DNA from 3 places in the Pseudoalteromonas sp. UG3-2 genome. Region 2 is predicted to be linked to each of the others. Evidence: predicted binding sites of a transcription regulator. Region 2 holds the regulator's gene; each other region holds the start of a gene.

Region 1 (6,908 bases), 600 kb from region 2:
CAAATCAAAGGAGTTAATATTACTCGTTACAAGCTAGAGCTGGCACCCGAAGCGGAGCTTGAATTAGTTACTTCGGTACAAGGAAATTGGGTTACAACCACCATTAACACGCCATTTAATACCCCTGAAGATCTTGAGGTTGCGCTGGGTATTACCAAGCCTGCACAAGCTTTAAGTGAAACAAATAAGTTAGAAAACTACACTGAGCAGTTTGGTTTTGATGGCAGTGCACTGGCGTTTATTAACCATATCGCCATTGCCAACGGCATCACAGCCAATAAAAACACCGCACTCACTCGAATGTTAGATAATGCTCTTGAGCTTTCAGGTGACAGCACGACGCTTGCCGCTGTACGAACTCCCGCATGTCAGGCCGATTACAGCGATATTGCTAGTCAATGGCCGGCAACCGTGATGGGGGTAAAAGCCTTTAATTTCACCCCAGAGCAAGTCGAAATTGATGCCGATACCATTGTGGTGGCAAACAACACAGAGATGTTGTCAACGCTTGCAGAACTTCGCGGCTTTATTCCTCAGCAGCAAGAGCAACATAGTACTATGATGAGCATGGCCTACGGTATTGATGTTGCGCAGCTTGCACCGACCTTGAATACCCTCTGGCGGCAATTTACTCAAGCTGACTTTCAATGTGCTGAGTTAGTCGCATTGCAAAACCAAGCTAAGCAAAATAACCCCATGGCTGTGGCCATGATGACTGGGATGGCCAATGGCATTAAAGGCATGAGCGCATCGGTTTTTGCTTATACTTTGGAGCAAAATCAGCAAGGTGAACCTGAGCCTAAGGCATTTGATGCCTTGCTCAGCTTGTCGGCCGATGATCCTATGATGCTAGTCAACACAGCTAAAGGTTTGGCACCAATGTTGGCAGACTTAGAAATTCCTACGGATGGCAGTGCGGTATCCATCAAGCAATACCTTCCAGCGCCAACGCTTCTGGACGTTGACGTTAAACTGGCACTGAAAGGCCAGCACCTAGTGTTGTTTAGTGGCGATACAAGCACCCAGGTTGCCACTAAGTTGGCCGGCCAGAAACTGGAGAAGAATGGTATGGTTGCGTTTGAAATTGACATGCAAGCGGCAATGCAACCGTTAATGGCTATGTTGGCGGCTTCTGGCGAACCCTTACCCAAAGAATTCGCTGCACTGTCTAAACAAAACATGCACTTAGCCCTAAGCATGGATGTCAGTGATAAAGGCCTAGTGCTTGGTAGTGATATTGTGCTTAAGAAGCCTTAAATTAATTGAGTTCACTCTGCAATCAATACTAACAATGACATGCCGACTTTACGTCGGCATTTTTTTACTTAATGGTCATCAACGGCTATTAATCACACATATAATAACGGTTTGTAAAGGCACAGTTGTGATCGCCATAGCATGATACCGCCGCCGTTAAGCAATCTTGGCGATTAGTGGGAATATCATAGCCGCCAGCAATTTGCGGTGTTGCTTTATGCGCTAAGGTCTTATTATTCGATAGGTTTTTCAGCGGCTTTTTCGCTAATTTAATTTTCATAGTCATTTCCTTTGTTTTGTCATTTCACACAGGTTCAATGTGCGTTAAATAATCTTCACACTGCCAGTAAGAATGCTTTTCCTTTTTAGGGAACGACAGGGAAGTTTAAAATGTAATATAAATGATAAGTTTGTCAAATAAATGTTTTTAATGCGATTTGTCTCTGTTCGTTTGTCGGCTATTTTCATCCATGTCACACTGAGCGAAATCAGAGATTAGCAAGATGGATTTGTTTATGACTAACGTGAGTAGATGGTTATCTAGCTGCCTGTTGAGTGCAGCTATGGTGTTGTCGCCTTGGGGGAACGCCAATGAAACGGCGATATTTAGCTCCAAAGCTACCGCTCAGCCACAGTGGGCAGAGCAGGGGATGGTTTCCAGTCAAGAAGCGCTGGCAAGCCAAGTCGGTGTCGATATTTTACGGCAAGGTGGTAATGCCGTTGACGCTGCCGTGGCCGTTGGCTTTAGCCTTGCGGTAACCTTACCGCGAGCTGGCAACCTTGGTGGCGGCGGCTTTATGCTGGTGCATTTGGCTGAGCAAGACAAAACCATTGCTATTGATTATCGCGAAATGGCGCCAAGTAAAGCCCATAAAGATATTTTTATCGGCGAGGACGGTAAAGTAGACTCCAAGCTCAGCCTGCAACACGGCTTAGCCGTAGGCGTACCTGGCACGGTAATGGGTATGGAGCTGGCGCTAAAAAAATACGGCACCATGACCCTAAGTGAAGTCATTCAACCGGCGATAAAACTAGCGCGCAACGGTATCAGGGTGACGTCGGATTTAGCCAACTCATTATCACATGACTACATCCGAGCGCGAATGTTAGATGTACCGGCATCGAAAGCCATTTTTTATAAGCAAGATGGCAGTAATTACCAACCTAATGAAGTCTTAGTACAAACGGATTTAGCCGACTCACTGCAGCGTATTGCCAAACGCGGCAGTGCCGGGTTTTATCAAGGTGAAACCGCCGAAAAAATCGTTGCCGCGGTGCAAGCGGCAGGCGGTATTATGTCGCTCGAGGACTTAAAAAACTATCGCGCGTTGGAGCGTCAACCGGTGACGGGCCAATACCGTGGCTATGAAGTGGTGTCCATGCCGCCCCCTTCCTCAGGTGGCGTGCATATCATTGAAATGCTCAATATGTTAGAGCAGTACCCAATTAAAAAGCTCGGCCATAACAGTGCCGCCACCATCCATCTGATGGCAGAGGTGATGAGACGCGCCTATGCCGACAGAAGTAAATACTTGGGTGACCCCGATTTTTATGATGTGCCAGTGGCAGAGCTCATAGATAAGCGCTACGCAAAAAAACGCAGTTCCGATATTAATCCAGACACCGCAACACCTAGCAGTGCAATTAGTCCAGGTACGCTGCTGCCCTATGAGAGCAACCAAACAACCCATTACTCGGTCGTCGACAAGTGGGGCAATGCCGTAAGTAACACTTATACCCTGAACTTTAGCTATGGCTCCGGCATTGTGGCTGCGGGCACAGGGATACTTTTGAATAATGAAATGGATGACTTCTCTGCTAAACCTGGGGTGCCCAATGGCTTTGGCCTGATCGGTGGCGAAGCCAACGCGGTTGCCGCCAATAAACGCCCTTTAAGTTCCATGACACCCACCATAGTGATGAAAGACGGTAAGCCATTTTTGGTTACAGGCAGTCCTGGCGGCTCGCGGATCATTACCACCACGTTACAAATCATTATGAATGTCATCGACCATGGCTTGAACATTGCCGAAGCCACCGTGGCTCCGCGTATTCATCACCAATGGTTACCAGATGAAATACGCATTGAGCGCAGTTTAAATGTCGACACTCGACGCTTACTTGAAGCAAAAGGACATAACTTGTCGGAAAAAAATGCCATGGGCTCTACGCAATCCATTATGTTGACCGACAAAGGGATATTTGGTGCTTCAGATCCCAGACGTGCCGACAGCGCAGCACTTGGTTATTAACACTGCGGCGACTTAATCGCTGTTAATAAGGGGCAAACAGCCCCTTTTTTTATCCCTGTAGCAGTAAAAACACGCCCAGTAATGCGATGACACCACCGCTTATCATGGTTTTGGTGATGGCCTCACGTTTTATCACCGCCATAGTCATTACCATCAAAGGCGCGGTGGCAAAAATAGTTTGTGCTATGGCCGGATCGGTGTGGTTTACCGCAATAAGCTGTAGCCATAAGCCTACGAAAGTGCCAAAAAAGATGGCCGCAAACAGCCAATTTTTAGCATCAATTTGCTTAAGGGTCAGGGCGCGATAAAGGCTTTGCGAGCGCAGAAACGCCACCAACATGGCAACAAACAAGGTACCAGAGCCAAGTCTTATCAATGCTGCCCACAAACTGCTGATGTTTTCGTGGTTGAGCGCGCCTTTGGACAGCACCATACCTGCGGCTTGGCATGTGGCGGCAGTTAACGCAAAAACAACCCCCAGCAGGTAGTGCTTTTTATCCATCACCGGTTGGCTCTTGCTCGGTTTTATCGCCAGCATGACTCCCAAGGTCGTAATAATAATGCCCAGCCACGCTGATGCACTGAGGTAAACGCCTAATATGACAATATTCAACATACCGGCAATGGCAGGCGCTAAACTTTCAATCACCAGGGTTCTGGCCGGGCCAATATTTCGTAGTGCCGCAAAATAGGCACTATCACCAATGGCAATGCCTAAGATGCCACTGGCAATAAGCCAACCCCAGCTAGACAGTTGGCTAGGTAACAAGGTGTCTGAGGTAACAAGGATAGCGAATAACATTAACGCCGCGGCGATAACGCCCTTGGTGACATTCAACTCAAATGGGCTGAGATGGTGACTAAAGCGTTTATAAAGTACCGTTGAAAAGGCCCATAAACATGCGGCAGCGATTGCTGCTCCTTCACCAAGTCCAATCATAAGTCGTTTAGTACCTCATTAAAAATGTATTAGCAGCGTGCAGTATACGTGGATTGGCCAGAATAATCTCAATTGTATTTGGACGTCCATCCATCTAGAGGTTGATATTTTCTGGTTTCGGTTCATAATAACGGCATTCGATTTTTTAGGAGCATGGTATGCCAATCACGGTTACTGACGAACTTCCGGCCATTAGTCAATTACGTCATGAAAATGTTTTTGTGATACCGCAGAGTCGGGCTTCAACTCAAGAAATCCGTCCGATGCGCCTTGCTATCCTTAATTTGATGCCCAACAAGGTAGAGACCGAAGTACAGTTTATTCGACTGTTAGCCAATACGCCGCTGCAGGTCAACGTCGACTTACTGCGCCTAGACACCCACCGCAGCTCAGAAAACTCAGAGCAGCATTTGGATATGTTTTACCGCTATTTTTCGGATGTAAAAGATAAAAACTACGATGCTTTAATTGTCACGGGCGCACCGCTGGCGCACCTGGAATACCATCAAGTGACGTATTGGCAAGAGCTGTGTGACTTTTTTGATTGGGCCGAGCATCATGTGACTTCGACCCTGTTCTCGTGTTGGGCGGCTCATGCGGCCATCTACCATCACCATGGTTTAAAGCGCGAGCTAAAACAAGACAAGCTTTGTGGGGTGTTTAAGCACTATTGTTATTTTGAGCACGGTGCTTTAACTCGAGGGTTTGATGATGAGTTTCTGGTGCCGCATTCGCGTTATGGTCATATCGATTTTGCCCAAATACAACGCTGTGAAGACTTAGTGGTATTGGCAGGCTCTGAGACTGTGGGGGCGTATTTACTTAAAAACCAGTCAGGAAGTCAGGTCTATATTACCGGGCATCCAGAATACGATGCCGACACCTTGGAAAAAGAGTACCAGCGCGACTGTGCAAAAATGGCCAACGCGCCTTTACCACAAAACTACTTTCCCGATGACGACCCCAGTCGGACGCCATCAAAAACCTGGCAAAGCCATGCGTTTTTGTTATTCTCAAACTGGTTAAATTATTACGTTTACCAGACCACCCCATACGATATCAACCTGGTTAGCCAAGATGTAAGGACTAACAATTATGCCGAGTAATTCTGCCGTGAACGGTGAACAAATCAGTCAGCAACTGGCTCATGCCATGAGTCAGCGCATCCTTATTTTAGATGGTGCCATGGGAACCATGATCCAGCAGCATAAACTTGAGGAAGAAGATTATCGTGGCGAACGCTTTAAAGACTGGCACGTGCTTATTAAAGGCAACAACGACCTGTTAAGTCTGACTCAGCCTGAGATCATCAAACAAATTCATGGCGATTATTTGGCCGCGGGCGCTGACATTATTGAAACCAATACCTTCAATGCCACGACCATTTCCATGGCTGACTATGACATGGCGAATTTAAGTCGAGAAATTAACCTTGAGTCGGCGAAACTGGCCCGCAGTGTGGCCGATGAGTTTACCGCAAAAGAGCCCAATAAGCCCCGTTACGTTGCCGGTGTTTTAGGCCCTACCTCGAAAACTTGTTCGATTTCTCCCGACGTCAATGACCCGGGTTTTCGTAACATCACCTTTGATAAATTGGTGGCGGCTTACGTCGAGTCAACCTTGGCACTGATCGAAGGCGGTGTGCATTTAATTTTGATTGAAACCATTTTTGATACCCTAAACGCTAAAGCAGCGTCATTTGCCGTAGAAGAAGCATTTGAGCAAGCAGGGGTTACTTTACCGGTGATGATTTCTGGCACCATTACCGATGCTTCTGGGCGAACCTTGTCGGGGCAGACCACAGAAGCGTTTTATAACTCCATCCGCCATATCAAGCCGATATCCATTGGCCTCAACTGTGCACTGGGCCCAGACTTATTGCGTCAATACGTCGAAGAGCTCGCCAGTGTTTGCGAAACCTATACCTCTGTGCACCCCAATGCCGGTCTACCCAATGAGTTTGGTGAGTATGATTTAGAAGCGCAAGAAATGGCGCAAGAAATCATCGACTGGGGCCAAGCGGGTTTTATTAATATTGTTGGAGGCTGTTGCGGTACTACGCCTGAGCATATTCGCGCCTTTGCCAAAGGACTCGAACACACCGCGCCACGGCCCTTACCTACGCTTGAAGTGCGGATGCGCTTGGCTGGCCTTGAAGCATGTAACTTAAATTAGGATTTTCACCATGACCCAAACCGCAGTATTTACCAATGTTGGTGAACGGACTAACGTCACAGGCTCTGCACGATTTAAACGCCTGATTTTAGAAGAAGATTACGAAACGGCATTGGAAGTAGCCCAAGAGCAGGTGGAAAATGGCGCGCAAATTATTGATATCAACATGGATGAAGCCATGTTGGACTCCAAAGCCGCCATGGTTAAATTTCTTAACCTGATTGCTTCTGAGCCAGACATCTCCCGAGTGCCCATTATGGTCGACTCATCAAAATGGGAAGTCA
Region 2 (6,908 bases):
AATAACAGGGTCATGATGTGAAAAATTTCTTAAAAGTGCGGTCATCTTCTGAGAAAAGTCGGTGAAGTATCGCTGCCAGTGGATAGACCTGATTTTACTTGAATAATCAAGAGAACTCGGTATCGTGTGATCACGGTCGATTAACTATATGTCCTATTGACAAGGCTTCTTTGCAGCGTCGTCGTGCATATAGTTAATCGCACTGTATTGGGCCAATAGGTTGTCTTGCTCCAATGCGTAAAATGCGAACATTTACCACACTCTCACATTAAATTCGTAGGAAAATATCGCGCCATGACAGACTTTCGTCAACAAGCTTTAGATTATCACGCAGAACCCGTTCCAGGTAAAATCAGTGTTGAGCTGACTAAACCAGCAGAGACCGTCAAAGACTTAGCCTTGGCTTATAGTCCAGGGGTAGCAGAGCCAGTCCGTGAGATTGCAGCTGATCCTGCGAATGCCTATCGCTACACCGGTAAAGGCAATATGGTTGCGGTGATCAGTAATGGTACTGCGATTCTTGGTTTAGGTAATCTTGGGCCGTTGGCCTCTAAACCGGTGATGGAAGGTAAGGCTCTGTTGTTTAAGCGCTTTGCGGGTCTTGATTCCATCGATATTGAAGTAAAACATAACACCACCGAAGACTTTATCAATACGGTTGCCAATATTGCTGACACTTTTGGTGGCATTAACCTAGAAGACATTAAGGCGCCAGAGTGTTTTGAAATCGAACAAGCCTTGATTGAGCGCTGTGAAGTGCCTATTTTCCATGACGATCAACACGGTACTGCAATCGTTACCGCCGCTGGCATGCTCAATGCGTTAGAAGTGCAAGGCAAAGATATTCACGATGCCATTATTGTGTGCTTAGGTGCCGGTGCTGCGGCTATCGCTTGTATGGAACTGCTGATTAAGTGTGGTGCTCAGCGAGAGCATATTTATATGCTGGATAGAAAAGGCGTTATTCACACTCGTCGTGATGACTTAAACGAATATAAGAAGCTGTTTGCCAATAACACCGATAAGCGCACTCTACAGGATGTGATTGCCGAAGCCGATGTGTTTGTTGGTGTCTCTGGCCCAGATCTGTTGTCGCCAGAAAACCTTAAACTAATGGCCGACAAGCCAGTGGTATTTGCCTGCTCCAACCCAGATCCTGAAATTAATCCGGATTTAGCCAATGCTACACGAGATGACTTAATCATGGCCACTGGACGCTCAGATTATCCTAACCAGGTAAACAACGTATTGTGCTTCCCATTTATTTTCCGTGGTGCTTTGGATGTCCGTGCTACCGCCATTAATGATGAAATGAAAATTGCCGCGGTGGAAGCGATCCGTAGTATTGCTAAAGAGCCGGTCCCTGCCGAGGTGTTGAAGGCCGCTGACGTGGACAGTTTGGAGTTTGGTTGTGACTATATTATTCCAAAACCCATGGATCCACGTTTATTACCGCGTATTGCCAGAGCTGTGGCGGAAGCGGCTGTGGAGTCAGGTGTGGCACAAATTGATATGCCAGAAGACTACATGAAGTAACGAATAGTATGTAAATAGTAATAAAAAAGCCTCTAATATAGAGGCTTTTTTATTTCTGAGCGTGATACCAATTCGCTTAAATTGGCATTACTCCTCATTGATCTCAGGTATTTCCAAGCCGCGCTCCGCCATGATCTCTCTGACTTCTAGCGGGATCCTTTCCGGATTGTCTTTGCGCAGATCTTCATCACTGGGCAGAGGTTGCCCTGTAAATGCATGTAGAAATGCTTCACAAAGCAGCTCGCTATTGGTGGCATGACGTAAGTTTTGCACCTGGCGGCGCGTTCTTTCATCAGTTAACACTTTTAGCACATTCAAAGGAATGCTCACTGTGATCTTTTTAACTTGTTCTGCTTTTTTACCGTGTTCTGCATATGGGTGAATATATTCACCATTCCATTTTGCCATAATCGTGTACTTGCCTCAGTTACATCAATGCCAATATGACTGGGTTCTGAACTGCATTATCCACAACTTAAAAGTGTTAGGTAAACTTCTGACGGTCAAGTCTTAACCTACTTCAGCCTAATGAATAAAGTAATCCGCTATAGCGAGATCGTAAGATCCCTGCCATAGTTTTCAATAACTCAGTCGTATTAGCAACGCCTAAAGTGGCGAAATTTTATCGGTTTAAAAAAGATAGTCAAATACTAGTTACTTAGCCATTTAGAAGGATAAATGTTTTGACTTCTAGTTTTATATAAACTAACCTTTTGGACGTCTAAACATCCAAATATCTAGGTGACCCTATGAGTCAGAGTAACAAATCAACGGTGACAGTGCGTCACGGCATAGAAGCGGACCAAGCACATGGTGCTGTGGTACCGCCACTTTATCTCTCTACGACCTATTCGTTTGCCGACTTTGATACCAAACGTGACTATGACTATGGCCGTAGTGGTAATTTTAACCGTGACGTGTTGGCAGAGGCGCTCACTGAACTTGAAGGCGGCGCGCGAGGTGTTATTACCGCCACCGGAATGGCAGCAGTGCATCTGATCACGCAACTGTTAAATCACGATGATACCTTAGTGATCCCCCATGATTGCTATGGTGGCAGCTACCGTCTATTTACCTCATTAGCTAAGCGTGGCTTGCTGAACCTAGAAGTATTGGATCTTACCCAGCCAGACAACCTCAACAAGTTAGCAGAAATAAAGCCAAAACTGGTTTGGATTGAGACACCCAGTAACCCTATTTTAAGGCTGACCGATATCGAGGCAGTGGTAGCAGCGGCACATGCTGTTGGTGCATTAGTTGCGGCGGACAACACCTTTTTATCCCCAGCACTGCAAAACCCAATTGCTTTCGGTGTCGACATTGTTGTGCACTCCACCACTAAGTACATTAATGGTCACTCGGATGTGGTCGGTGGTGCGGTGATCGCTCGCACCCAAGAGCTGGGCGATGAGCTGACATGGTGGGCCAATAATATTGGTATTACCGGTGCGCCCTTTGATAGCTATTTGACCCTTAGGGGGCTGAGAACCCTTAACGTCCGGCTGCGCCAGCATCAAGAAAACGCTCAAGCCATTGCAGAATACCTTGCGGCTTCACCCCATGTAAGCCAAGTTTATTATCCTGGTTTAGCGAGCCATCCACAGCATGAATTGGCGAAAAAACAGCAGCTCGGCTTTGGTGGCATGGTGAGTTTTAACATTAAAGGCAATCTAGATACTGCTGCGCGTTTTTTAACTTCGTTGCAGCAATTCTCCTTGGCGGAATCATTAGGGGGCGTAGAAAGCCTAATCTGTCACCCAGCCACTATGACCCATGCCGGCATGGATCCACAAGCACGACTAGAAGCTGGCGTAGGTGATACCTTGATACGTATTTCGGTTGGCATTGAGGACGTACGCGACCTTATCGCAGACTTAGAAGCTGGGTTTACCTGTATTTATGCTAACAAGGCGACGGATGATGCCAAATCATTCAAATTGACGCCTGCACACACAGTTTTATGGTGAGGGAATGACAAAAGTTGTACATAAATTTGGTGGCTCGAGCTTAAGTTCAGCAGAGCGCTATCAAGTCGTCGCAGGCATAGTGCTAGAGCATTGCCAAGCGGGAGATTGTGTGGTTGTTTCGGCTGCCGGTAAAACCACAAATACCTTGGTTACCTTATGGCAAAGTTATCAACAGCAAGACGATCGGGCATTTAATGACATCTTACTGCAACTTGAGAACCATCAACGTGAATTAATTGATGCCTTATTCGTTGGCTCTGTTCATCAGGCGCTGTTGCGCGAGTTAAGCCAAGAGTTGCAAACCATCACCACAGCAAGACAGGCGCAGCAGCTGCATTACGCCAGTTTATTAGCCCATGGTGAGCTTTGGTCTGCGCGACTGTTAGCAGGCCTTATTAAGGCCAGTGGAGTTGACGCCTGCGATGTCGATGCTCGGCGCTTATTTACGCAACAAGATGGCGTATTACTGCACGCACAGAATCAAGCATCGTGTCAGGCTCAGCTTGAGAGCAACAAAATTAATGTAGTCACCGGCTTTATTGCCAGTAACAGCCACGCAGAAACGGTGACTTTAGGTCGCAATGGCAGTGATTACAGCGCAACCTTACTGGCCAGTTATATTGATGCTGAGCAGGTGGCTATTTGGACTGATACCACAGGTGTGTTTAGCGCCGATCCAAGAAAAGTGGCCGCGGCGGTAAAATACCAGAAAATATGCCGCTCGCAGGCGGAGTTGTTAGCTCGTCTTGGCAACCCAGTGCTGCACGCTAAAACCCTCTCCCCACTGAAAAACACTGACATTAAATTGCAGGTGAGAAGCAGCTTTGACCAAGACACTGCAGGCACGGAAGTAGTAAAAGCCGGGTATAGCAAAGCCAAACGTTTTATCACCACGTTTGGTCAGCTCGACTTACTGCGCGTTGAAGGCTTAAGAAGCGGCGAGGTGAAGCAGCTCAGTCAGCTTATCCAACAAAGTATTCACCAGTTTGACAAAGGTGGTGACGACTACTTGCTAGTGCCTTCAGAGTTCAGCCATCATGTGGTTAAAGCGCTAGACTCGCGGGTGAATATTATCGAGTCGCAGGTGCAAGGGTTTGCCTTGGTGGCACCAACACAAGATATACCAGGGTTGCATCAGCAGGCTTTAGAACAATTAGATCAACACGCCATTGTGACACGCTACACATTGCAACACAGTGACTACAGTTTAGTGTTGACCGATCAAGCCATCGACAGCGATGTGCTGGCTATCTTACATGAGCGGTTAATTAATCGTGGACGCGAGTTGGCAGTGATTATTGCTGGCCTGGGCAATGTCGGTGAGGTGTTTATTGGGCAGTGTCAGCAGCAAATAGAGCGGCTCAGTGAGCATTTCGAACTCAAGCTGGTTGCCTTGTTACGCTCTAAAGAAATGTTGTTTTGTCCCAGTGGTGTTAACCTCGAGACGTGGCAACAACAATGGCAAAATGAAGCCGTGGAGTACCACGAAGCGCAGCTCTTATCGCGGATAAAAGAGTTGGATTATGAACATAAAGTGGTGATAGATATTACCGCCAGTGAGCGTTTCAGTGACTTGTATCCGCAGCTGGTGGAACATGACTGCCACTTAATCAGTGCCAACAAGTACGCCGGTACGGCAACGCAAGCATGGTACTCAGCACTGCGGCGACAACTTCAAGAGCGCAACCTGCACTGGCGATACAATACCAGTGTCGGGGCGGGACTACCGATAAACTTTGCACTGGCGGACCTGCAAAACAGTGGCGATAAGGTAGTAAAAATAGAGGGAGTATTTTCAGGTACCTTGTCTTGGTTATGCAGTCGCTACGATGGCTCGCAGCCTTTCTCTGAATTGCTCTTGGCGGCACAAGAATTAGGTTTCACTGAGCCGGACCCACGGGAAGACTTGTCGGGTCGAGACATGCAGCGTAAATTGCTGATCCTAGCAAGGGATCTGGGCATTGATCTAGAGTTACAAGATATCCACTTAGAAGCATTGATGCCAGAGTCATTAAGCACAGGCGATTGGCAGCAGTTTTTATCTCAACGCCAGCAGCTTGATAGTTTTTATCAGCAACATTATCAGGCGGCACAGCAAAATCAGGCTGAGCTGCGTTACACCGGTTCGTTGCAAATGCAAGTGGACGGTAGCGTGAAGGCGCAAGTGGGTATCACGCAAGTGCCTAAAGGCTCGGCTATTGCGAACCTTACCCCAGGAGATAATATTTTTGTGATTCATAGTCAGTGGTATCAGGACAACCCGCTGGTTATTCAAGGTCCTGGAGCGGGCAAAGAAGTTACCGCTGCGGGGATCCACTCTGACTTATTCTGGTTAGCGCAAAATTTAAAATAATACCAATCCGCTTAATTAAGTGGTCTATTTTGAGGCAAGGAAATTTCGTCGATAACAAGGCAAAAATTTTGCTATTTAGTTGTTCTAAATAAGAAATTTTTAACGCAGTTAGCTTCAAATTTACTCCCTCAAATTGAGCAAGTATTAATGCGGATTGGTATAACTATCCCAAACAAAAAAGCTATCCCAAATAAAAAAGCCGATACATTCAGTATCGGCTTTTTTATTAGATTAGAGCTGTGTTGGTTTATTAAAACAGCTCATCGGACGATGGCAGCTTATCGTCGCCGTCGAATGGAGTGCCTGAATCATTATCTAACACATACTTAGTTGGTGCTGTACCTTGTTCGAAGTACTCAAACCGTGAAGTATGATCGTTCTTACGAGACAGCAAGCCCGTTTTTAGATCAATTCGTGTCGAAATCAGACCCGGTGGTGGCTCAATCGGCGCGGCAGGTTCCCCTGCTAATGCGGCACGCATAAACTCAATCCATGCCGGCTGTGCGGAAATGGCGCCGGACTCTGCGCCCACAAGCTGGTTATTTCCTAGGTTAGCATTATAGGCGGCACGGCCTAATGATCTGCCGGCATCGTCAAATCCTACCCACACCGAAGTGAGGACATTACGATTAAAGCCAGTGAACCAAGTATCAACAGAATCGTTAGTGGTACCGGTTTTTCCAGCCAAGTCACGACGCTTTAACCACTGCGCCCGCCAACCTGTGCCACTCCAACCGGTATCGTGCTTCCAGCTTCCGCCGCCCCAGATGGCGCTTTTCAGAGCATCGGCAATTAAAAAAGCATTTTGTTCTGAAATCACCTGAGGGGCACACAATTCAGGGTGGTCTTCAAGTTGTTGCTCATCACATACTTTTAGCGGTGTCGCTTTACCTAACTCATTACCGTATGGATCGGTGATTCTCGCTATGAAATAAGGCTCGATAAGGTGGCCGCCATTGGCGAACGTGGCCATACCACGAGCCATCTCGAGTGGGGTTAAAGCGGCACTGCCGAGCGCTAAAGACTCGCTGCGATTAATATCCTGATTTTGA
Region 3 (6,908 bases), 1.2 Mb from region 2:
ATTGCCAGCGCCGCTAATGAGCAGCAACAAGTGGCACAAGAGATCAGTGAGCGCTTAGAGTCTATCGTGACGATTGCCGAGCAAACCGCTGAAGGCTCAAGCCAAACTTCTATCTCGAGCTCTGAAGTGGCAAAACTTGCCGAAGAACTGCGGTTATCGGTGGATCAGTTCAAGGTATAATGAATTAATCAAGCAACAAAAAACCCATGCAGTGCATGGGTTTTTTATTGCTCATTGATTCTGTCCAGCGCTAAACTGGACAGATACCATTGGCATTAGAACAAGGCATTGGCCTTTTCTACTACGTTGTCTACGGTAAAGCCAAATAGCTTGAACAGCTCGCCTGCTGGTGCTGACTCACCAAAGGTAGTCATGCCAACAATTGCGCCATTTAGGCCAACGTACTTGTACCAGAAGTCAGCAATGCCCGCTTCAATGGCAACACGACGTGTTACCGCGCTTGGCAGTACGCTTTCTTTGTACTCAGCAGATTGCGCATCGAAGACGTCAGTCGATGGCATAGACACAACACGTACCTTTTTACCGCTAGCACGAAGTTGCTCGGCTGATTCCACAGCAAGCTGTACTTCTGAACCTGTTGCAATCAAGATGATTTCTGGCTCGCCATCGCAAGACAGTACGTAGCCACCTTTCTTAATCGCTGCTACCTGCTCAGCACTGCGCGGCTGTTGCTCTAGGCCTTGACGCGTAAATACCAACGCACTTGGACCGTCTGCCCGCTCAACCGCTTGCTGCCATGCTACCGCTGATTCAACTTGGTCACATGGACGCCAGCTGGTGAGGTTTGGTGTGGTGCGAAGGTTGGCCATTTGCTCTACTGGTTGGTGAGTTGGACCATCTTCACCTAGGCCAATTGAGTCGTGAGTATAAACAAAAATACTTCTTTGCTTCATCAGTGCCGCCATGCGCACCGCATTACGAGCGTACTCCATAAACATTAGGAAAGTAGCACCGTAAGGAATAAAGCCTTTATGCAGGGCAATACCATTCATGATGGCCGACATACCAAACTCACGCACCCCATAGAAAATGTAGTTGCCTGAAGCATCTTCTGCAGTAACGCCTTTTGACTGATCCCAAAGAGTTAAGTTAGAACCTGCGAGGTCAGCAGAGCCACCCATAAACTCAGGTAAAATTGGGCCATACGCGTTTAGGGCATTTTGTGATGCTTTACGCGTCGCTGGGTTGGCAGGGTTTGCTTGTAGCTCGGCAATATACTGCTCTGTCTTTTGTGACCAATCAGCCGGTAGCTCGCCTTTCATGCGGCGCTCAAACTCGGCAGCTAGCTCAGGATAATGCGCTTGGTATTCAGTGAACTTAATCAGCCACTCGCTTTGCTGGTTTTGACCACGTGATGTTGCATCCCACTTAGCATATACATCTTCTGGTACTTCAAATGCGCCATGTTTCCAACCTAGGAATTCACGTGCTGCTTTGATTTCATCATCACCTAGCGGTGCACCGTGGCAGTCGTGGCTGCCTGATTTATTTGGTGAGCCATAACCAATGACGGTTTTACAACAAATAAGCGTCGGCTTATCCGATTCAGCTTGTGCCGCCTCAATGGCCGCTTTAATGGCGTCGCTATCGTGGCCATCCACGTCAGCAATAACATGCCAGCCATAAGACTCAAAACGTTTTGGCGTATCGTCGCTGAACCAGCCCTCAACTTCACCGTCGATTGAGATGCCATTGTCATCCCAAAATGCGATTAACTTACCTAAGCCCAATGTGCCTGCCAGTGAACAAGCTTCATGGGAAATACCTTCCATTAAACAGCCGTCGCCTAAGAAGGTGTAGGTATAGTGGTTTACAATGTCATACTCGTCGCGGTTGAACTGCGCTGCTAGTGCTTTTTCGGCAATCGCCATGCCCACTGCATTGGTGATCCCTTGGCCTAATGGACCCGTAGTGGTTTCAATACCAGGGGCGTAACCATACTCTGGGTGACCTGGGGTTTTTGAATGCAACTGACGGAAGTTTTTCAAATCGTCGATTGATAAATCATAACCAGATAAATGCAGTAGTGAATAAATCAGCATTGAACCGTGGCCGTTTGACAGCACAAAACGATCGCGGTCAAACCACTCTGGGTTGTTAGGGTTATGTTTTAAAAAGTCGCGCCAAAGTACCTCCGCGATGTCAGCCATGCCCATAGGGGCTCCAGGGTGACCAGACTTGGCCTGTTGTACTGCGTCCATGGAAAGAACGCGAATTGCATTAGCAAGTTCTTTGCGAGATGGCATGAATTCTCCTACCTTTATATGTGTTTCGCGGGATGTAATACCTAAATACCCTCGACAGGCTTATGGCCAAGCACTTCATTAGCGGACCGCTAAGCGTATTGATGTCGCTTGCTCGCGGGCTTCCTAAACAGTGAAGTGGTTTGAGGGCACTTGGGTATATCAGCCCATTCTTACTTATTTGTATGGCGATGTGCAACGGCAAAAGTCATAAAAATGGCCAAAATTCGACTTTTTGCACCGACAAAAAAAGATTAAACCATTTTGGACGTCTAGGCGTAAAATAGCTGGTCAACAATATGGTTTATTGGTTACAATACGCCCCTTAATTTTTAGCGCTGTTCCTGATGTCTGTGAAGCGCAATATTTGTGAGCATAAATACAATGGCAAAACATTTATTTACTTCTGAATCTGTTTCTGAGGGTCACCCGGATAAGATTGCCGATCAGATCTCTGATGCGGTACTCGATGCCATCCTTGAGCAAGATCCAAAAGCACGTGTTGCGTGTGAAACGTACGTAAAAACCGGCATGGTCATGGTAGGTGGCGAAGTCACCACCAGTGCTTGGGTTGATATCGAGGAACTTACTCGTAAAACCGTGCGCGAAATCGGCTACACCCACTCAGATATGGGCTTTGATGCCGATTCATGTGCAATTTTAAATACCATTGGTAAACAATCACCGGATATCAACCAAGGTGTTGATCGCGCTCGCCCAGAAGAGCAAGGCGCTGGTGACCAAGGCTTGATGTTCGGTTACGCCTGTAATGAAACCGATGTACTTATGCCGGCCCCAATCACCTATTCACACCGCTTAGTTCAGCGTCAAGCACAAGTACGTAAAGACGGTACTTTACCTTGGCTTCGTCCTGACGCTAAGTCGCAGGTCACTTTTGCTTATGAAAATGGCAAAGCAGTAGGAATTGATGCCGTTGTGCTTTCAACGCAACATTGTGATTCAGTGTCACAAGACGACTTAGTGGAAGCGGTAATGGAAACCATTATCAAGCCTACCCTACCGGCAGAGCTTATCACCGACGCCACTAAATTCTTTATCAACCCAACGGGTCGCTTCGTAATTGGTGGTCCTATGGGTGACTGTGGTCTAACTGGCCGTAAAATCATCGTTGATACCTACGGTGGTATGGCACGTCACGGTGGTGGTGCTTTCTCTGGTAAAGATCCATCAAAAGTTGACCGCTCAGCAGCATACGCAGCACGTTACGTAGCGAAAAACATCGTTGCGGCTGGGTTGGCGGATAAATGTGAGCTGCAGGTGTCTTACGCGATTGGCGTGGCTGAGCCAACTTCAATTAGCATTGAAACCTTTGGTACTGGTAAACTGGAAGAAGATCGCCTCATTGCCTTAGTACGTGAGCACTTCGACCTGCGTCCATACGGCCTGCTAAGTATGCTGAACTTAGAACGTCCAATTTACAAGCCAACGGCGGCATACGGTCACTTTGGTCGTGATGAGTTTCCGTGGGAAGCAACAGACAAAGCCGACGCTCTGCGCCAAGCTGCGGGACTGTAACCCAGCAGCGAATGAGTTTAAAAGGCGCCTATGGCGCCTTTTTTGTTTCAGTTGATAAAAAGATCATTAATGTCGTCTTTTAAATCTTGATACTCGTCCTCACTGAGGTTGAGCTCCACCATTACTCTGTCTCGAAATACATGCCAATCAGCACAACTACGAAAGTGTTTAGCTTCAAAGCAGAGGTTTTCAGCTAATTTCAACGCCGCAAAGGTTTGCCAATACTCCACCCCATGTGACTCGTCTAAATAGCTGACATCATGGTGACGTAAAATCATCTGGCAGGTTTCTTTTGGTAGGTTCCAAGAGCTGGCTAAAAAGTATCCCACCACAGTATGGGGAGCTGGATAACGCTGCTCTTCGTAATACACTAAGGTTTGTTCGGGGCGCTCAATAGAGCAAGTGAACACTTCGTTGTAGTCTGGGTATTTTACCGCCATGGCGGGTATGCCAGCATCGTGAAACAATCCCAACATCTGCAGGTTTTCAGCAGGCACGTCCGACTTTAAATAGCGCGCTATCACCATAGCAGCTTGTGAAATGTCAGCGGCGTTATCCCAAAATTGCTGCAACGAAATACAGCATTTCGACTGATCAAAGGCATTTTTCAGTAAATACCCCGTCACCAACTGGGTAATACAAGTCACCCCCAAGAACATCACAGCCTGCTTGATATCGGTGATGGTTCGGGCTAAGCCATAGGCGGGAGAGTTAATCACCTTTAATACCGCGGCTGACGCCCCAACATCCGCAGCAACAATATCAGCCACGGCAATCAGCTCAGGTTCGGGTTTTGCCAGTTCATTTTGCAGTGCTTGTAAGGTTTCTGGCTTTGCAGGTAGGTTAAAGCCACCACGCAGGTCGCTAAGCACTTTTTCATCTATATCTATCATTGGAGTACCTCAAGATGGATATAAAAAAGTGTAGCCCAGCAAAAAATAAATGTGAGAAATTAAATTAGTTTTTTGATGACATAAGCAGTGGCGTAAGCCACTGCTATAGAGTGTGTCTTTATGCCCAGTAAGGTTCGCTGTTCATCGACGATTGTCGGCTTTGCTCCATGGCACTGATGAGAAACTCGGATTTTTGCCGTAGCCATGATTGCACTTCTTGCAATGCCTCAGAGTTTTGGCTTTGGCATAGTTGGTGTAGGTACGCCAAGGTTTCTAACTCGTAAATACCATAGACAATATCAATCCATGGGGTGCGGAACGCTTTACGCGCCTCTTTATCGTACAGCTTACCTAAGCAGTTACCGCTTAACAGGGTGTTTTCCAGTTTCACCCGAACTTGCAAATAATCCTGCTGTGTTAGGGTGCTGTTTTCCGGTAACAAGGCTTTTAAATCATGCCAATCTTTATCAAACAGCTTAGCAGCAATGTCTTTTACCGAGGCTTCTGCCGCCGTCATGGCTTTTTGATCCCAGTTCTTACGCCATGCTTTATCTACTAACCAACGTGTCAGTGACAAAATTAAGCGGTTATAGCGGGTGCAGTGAAATAAGTCTTCAATGTCGGTGGCGGTGGGTTGCACGTCTTTTAAGTCATTAATGACTTGCGCCAACTCTGGGAATTGATTGAGCTTTTTATAGTAAGCATGACGCTTAGAGGTGTAAGTTTTAAGGTGGATGGCGTTTTCAACCCACGCAAGTTCTGACAATAGCCACTTCAATTCATTGCGAATGTGTTCGGTGGAGCTCTTGTCTACAATGTCGTCGAATAACCAAAATGCATGGCGGATCAAGGCAATGCCGTCAATCACGCGCTTCAATGTGCGTAAACTTGCTTTGTTAAAGTAACATTGCTCATGCTTTTGCACGAACTGAATGCCATAGCTCACTGCTGCAATTAAGGCCTGCTCTTGCGTGACGTTTTGCTCCAGTGGCACAAAACCAATAAAGCGATCGGACTTTAATGGTTTGTCGTCGGCGATGCGATAGCCTCTGGCCGCCTTAGAATAAAGCCCTAAGCGCATACCAGCTTGTTTAATGAGATGATCGGCCAGTAAAAATAAATCTTCTCGGCTGCCTTCAACCAACTCGATTTCCATTTCGTTAATGGCTTCAACTTGGCCATTGGCAGCAATTTCACCCTTGTCTAACACCACTTCAATCTGGCTTCCTGAATCGGTTTCAATTAACCAGGTGCGGCGAATAAAGTTGGTGCTAAAAATCGGGTAAATGTTGTCGGCTATGGACTCCAACTGCATACCATGGGGCCAAATATTGGCATCAAAAGCATGGAGATCAGGACGGCCTGACTGAATAGGTAAGTTGTACTCGGGGCGCTGATGGAGCCCACCAACGACCTCCCCTGCCAGTTTTATAGTTTGTTCACAGTCATCATTACAACAACGCGTTCTTAACCCTATGTCTAACGCTCGTAACTCACGATTTGGGGTATCGAAATACGCATTGGTAAGGTTTTTCGCAGGCTTGTTGGTGACCGTTTTTGCAAACTGGGTAATTAGTGCAGGGATCCGCGGAACTTCATTATCTGAAACCAAGAATTTCAGTTCTATTTCAGTATCCATTAGGGCTTTGTTTTACCTATTTGTCTAAGGGAGGATCAAAATATACAAAGGTGACGGGCTTTGCAATCTTTTTATCCGATAGAAATGACCATTAATATGAGTCAAATCAATAAGCATGGCAGCCCTATTGTCACTTTGATTCTAATAGGGCGTTGGCACTTAGCTTAAAAGCACAATAAAATTATTCAGTTACCTGCTGTTGCGATGGCCATAAAGGCAACTAGCTCTTGCTATTAAGCGGCGAAATCCCTACTATTTTGTTAACTTTACGTCCGAAAAGAATAAAAGGCCAACGCATGTTCAACTTAAAGCAATTTTTCATTGCGAGCCTGTTCTTCAGTTGCTTTACTGCTTTTGCTGAGGAACCTGCGCAAACCAGCACCACAGAAGGTGCAAATCCAAACGGCTATATAAGTGACGACTTATACATTTTTATGCACACCGGTCCGAGCAAAAACTATCGCATTTTAGGCTCGGTAGATGCCGGCACGCCGATTACCATTATGAGCGGTGCCGAAGATGGTTTTGTCCAAATTAAAGATGACAAAGCACGTGAAGGCTGGGTTGAGAGCAAAT

The links. Region 2 encodes MetJ, which represses methionine synthesis genes. Its sites were predicted from a motif close to TAGACGTCTAGACGTCTA; they were not measured.
Region 1: a site for MetJ is predicted at 4,529-4,546, ahead of R3P39_RS18145 (homoserine O-succinyltransferase). Genes of this name have one in related genera too.
Region 3: a site for MetJ is predicted at 2,530-2,547, ahead of metK (methionine adenosyltransferase). Genes of this name have one in related genera too.

The regions. Positions count from the first base shown of each region.
Region 1 is NZ_JAWLJU010000002.1:3,317,802-3,324,709, forward strand. It holds gene R3P39_RS18125 (hypothetical protein) at 1-1,257, shown strand, start outside; gene R3P39_RS18130 (hypothetical protein) at 1,346-1,537, opposite strand; gene ggt (gamma-glutamyltransferase) at 1,821-3,509, shown strand; gene R3P39_RS18140 (DMT family transporter) at 3,559-4,449, opposite strand; gene R3P39_RS18145 (homoserine O-succinyltransferase) at 4,608-5,555, shown strand; gene R3P39_RS18150 (homocysteine S-methyltransferase family protein) at 5,545-6,624, shown strand; gene metH (methionine synthase) at 6,635-6,908, shown strand, end outside.
Region 2 is NZ_JAWLJU010000002.1:2,712,945-2,719,852, forward strand. It holds gene R3P39_RS15190 (malic enzyme-like NAD(P)-binding protein) at 295-1,536, shown strand; gene metJ (met regulon transcriptional regulator MetJ) at 1,624-1,944, opposite strand; gene metB (cystathionine gamma-synthase) at 2,286-3,503, shown strand; gene metL (bifunctional aspartate kinase/homoserine dehydrogenase II) at 3,508-5,856, shown strand; gene R3P39_RS15210 (penicillin-binding protein 1A) at 6,107-6,908, opposite strand, start outside.
Region 3 is NZ_JAWLJU010000002.1:1,518,959-1,525,866, forward strand. It holds gene R3P39_RS10100 (methyl-accepting chemotaxis protein) at 1-180, shown strand, start outside; gene tkt (transketolase) at 276-2,267, opposite strand; gene metK (methionine adenosyltransferase) at 2,649-3,800, shown strand; gene R3P39_RS10115 (HDOD domain-containing protein) at 3,848-4,693, opposite strand; gene R3P39_RS10120 (CYTH and CHAD domain-containing protein) at 4,812-6,332, opposite strand; gene R3P39_RS10125 (TIGR04211 family SH3 domain-containing protein) at 6,629-6,908, shown strand, end outside.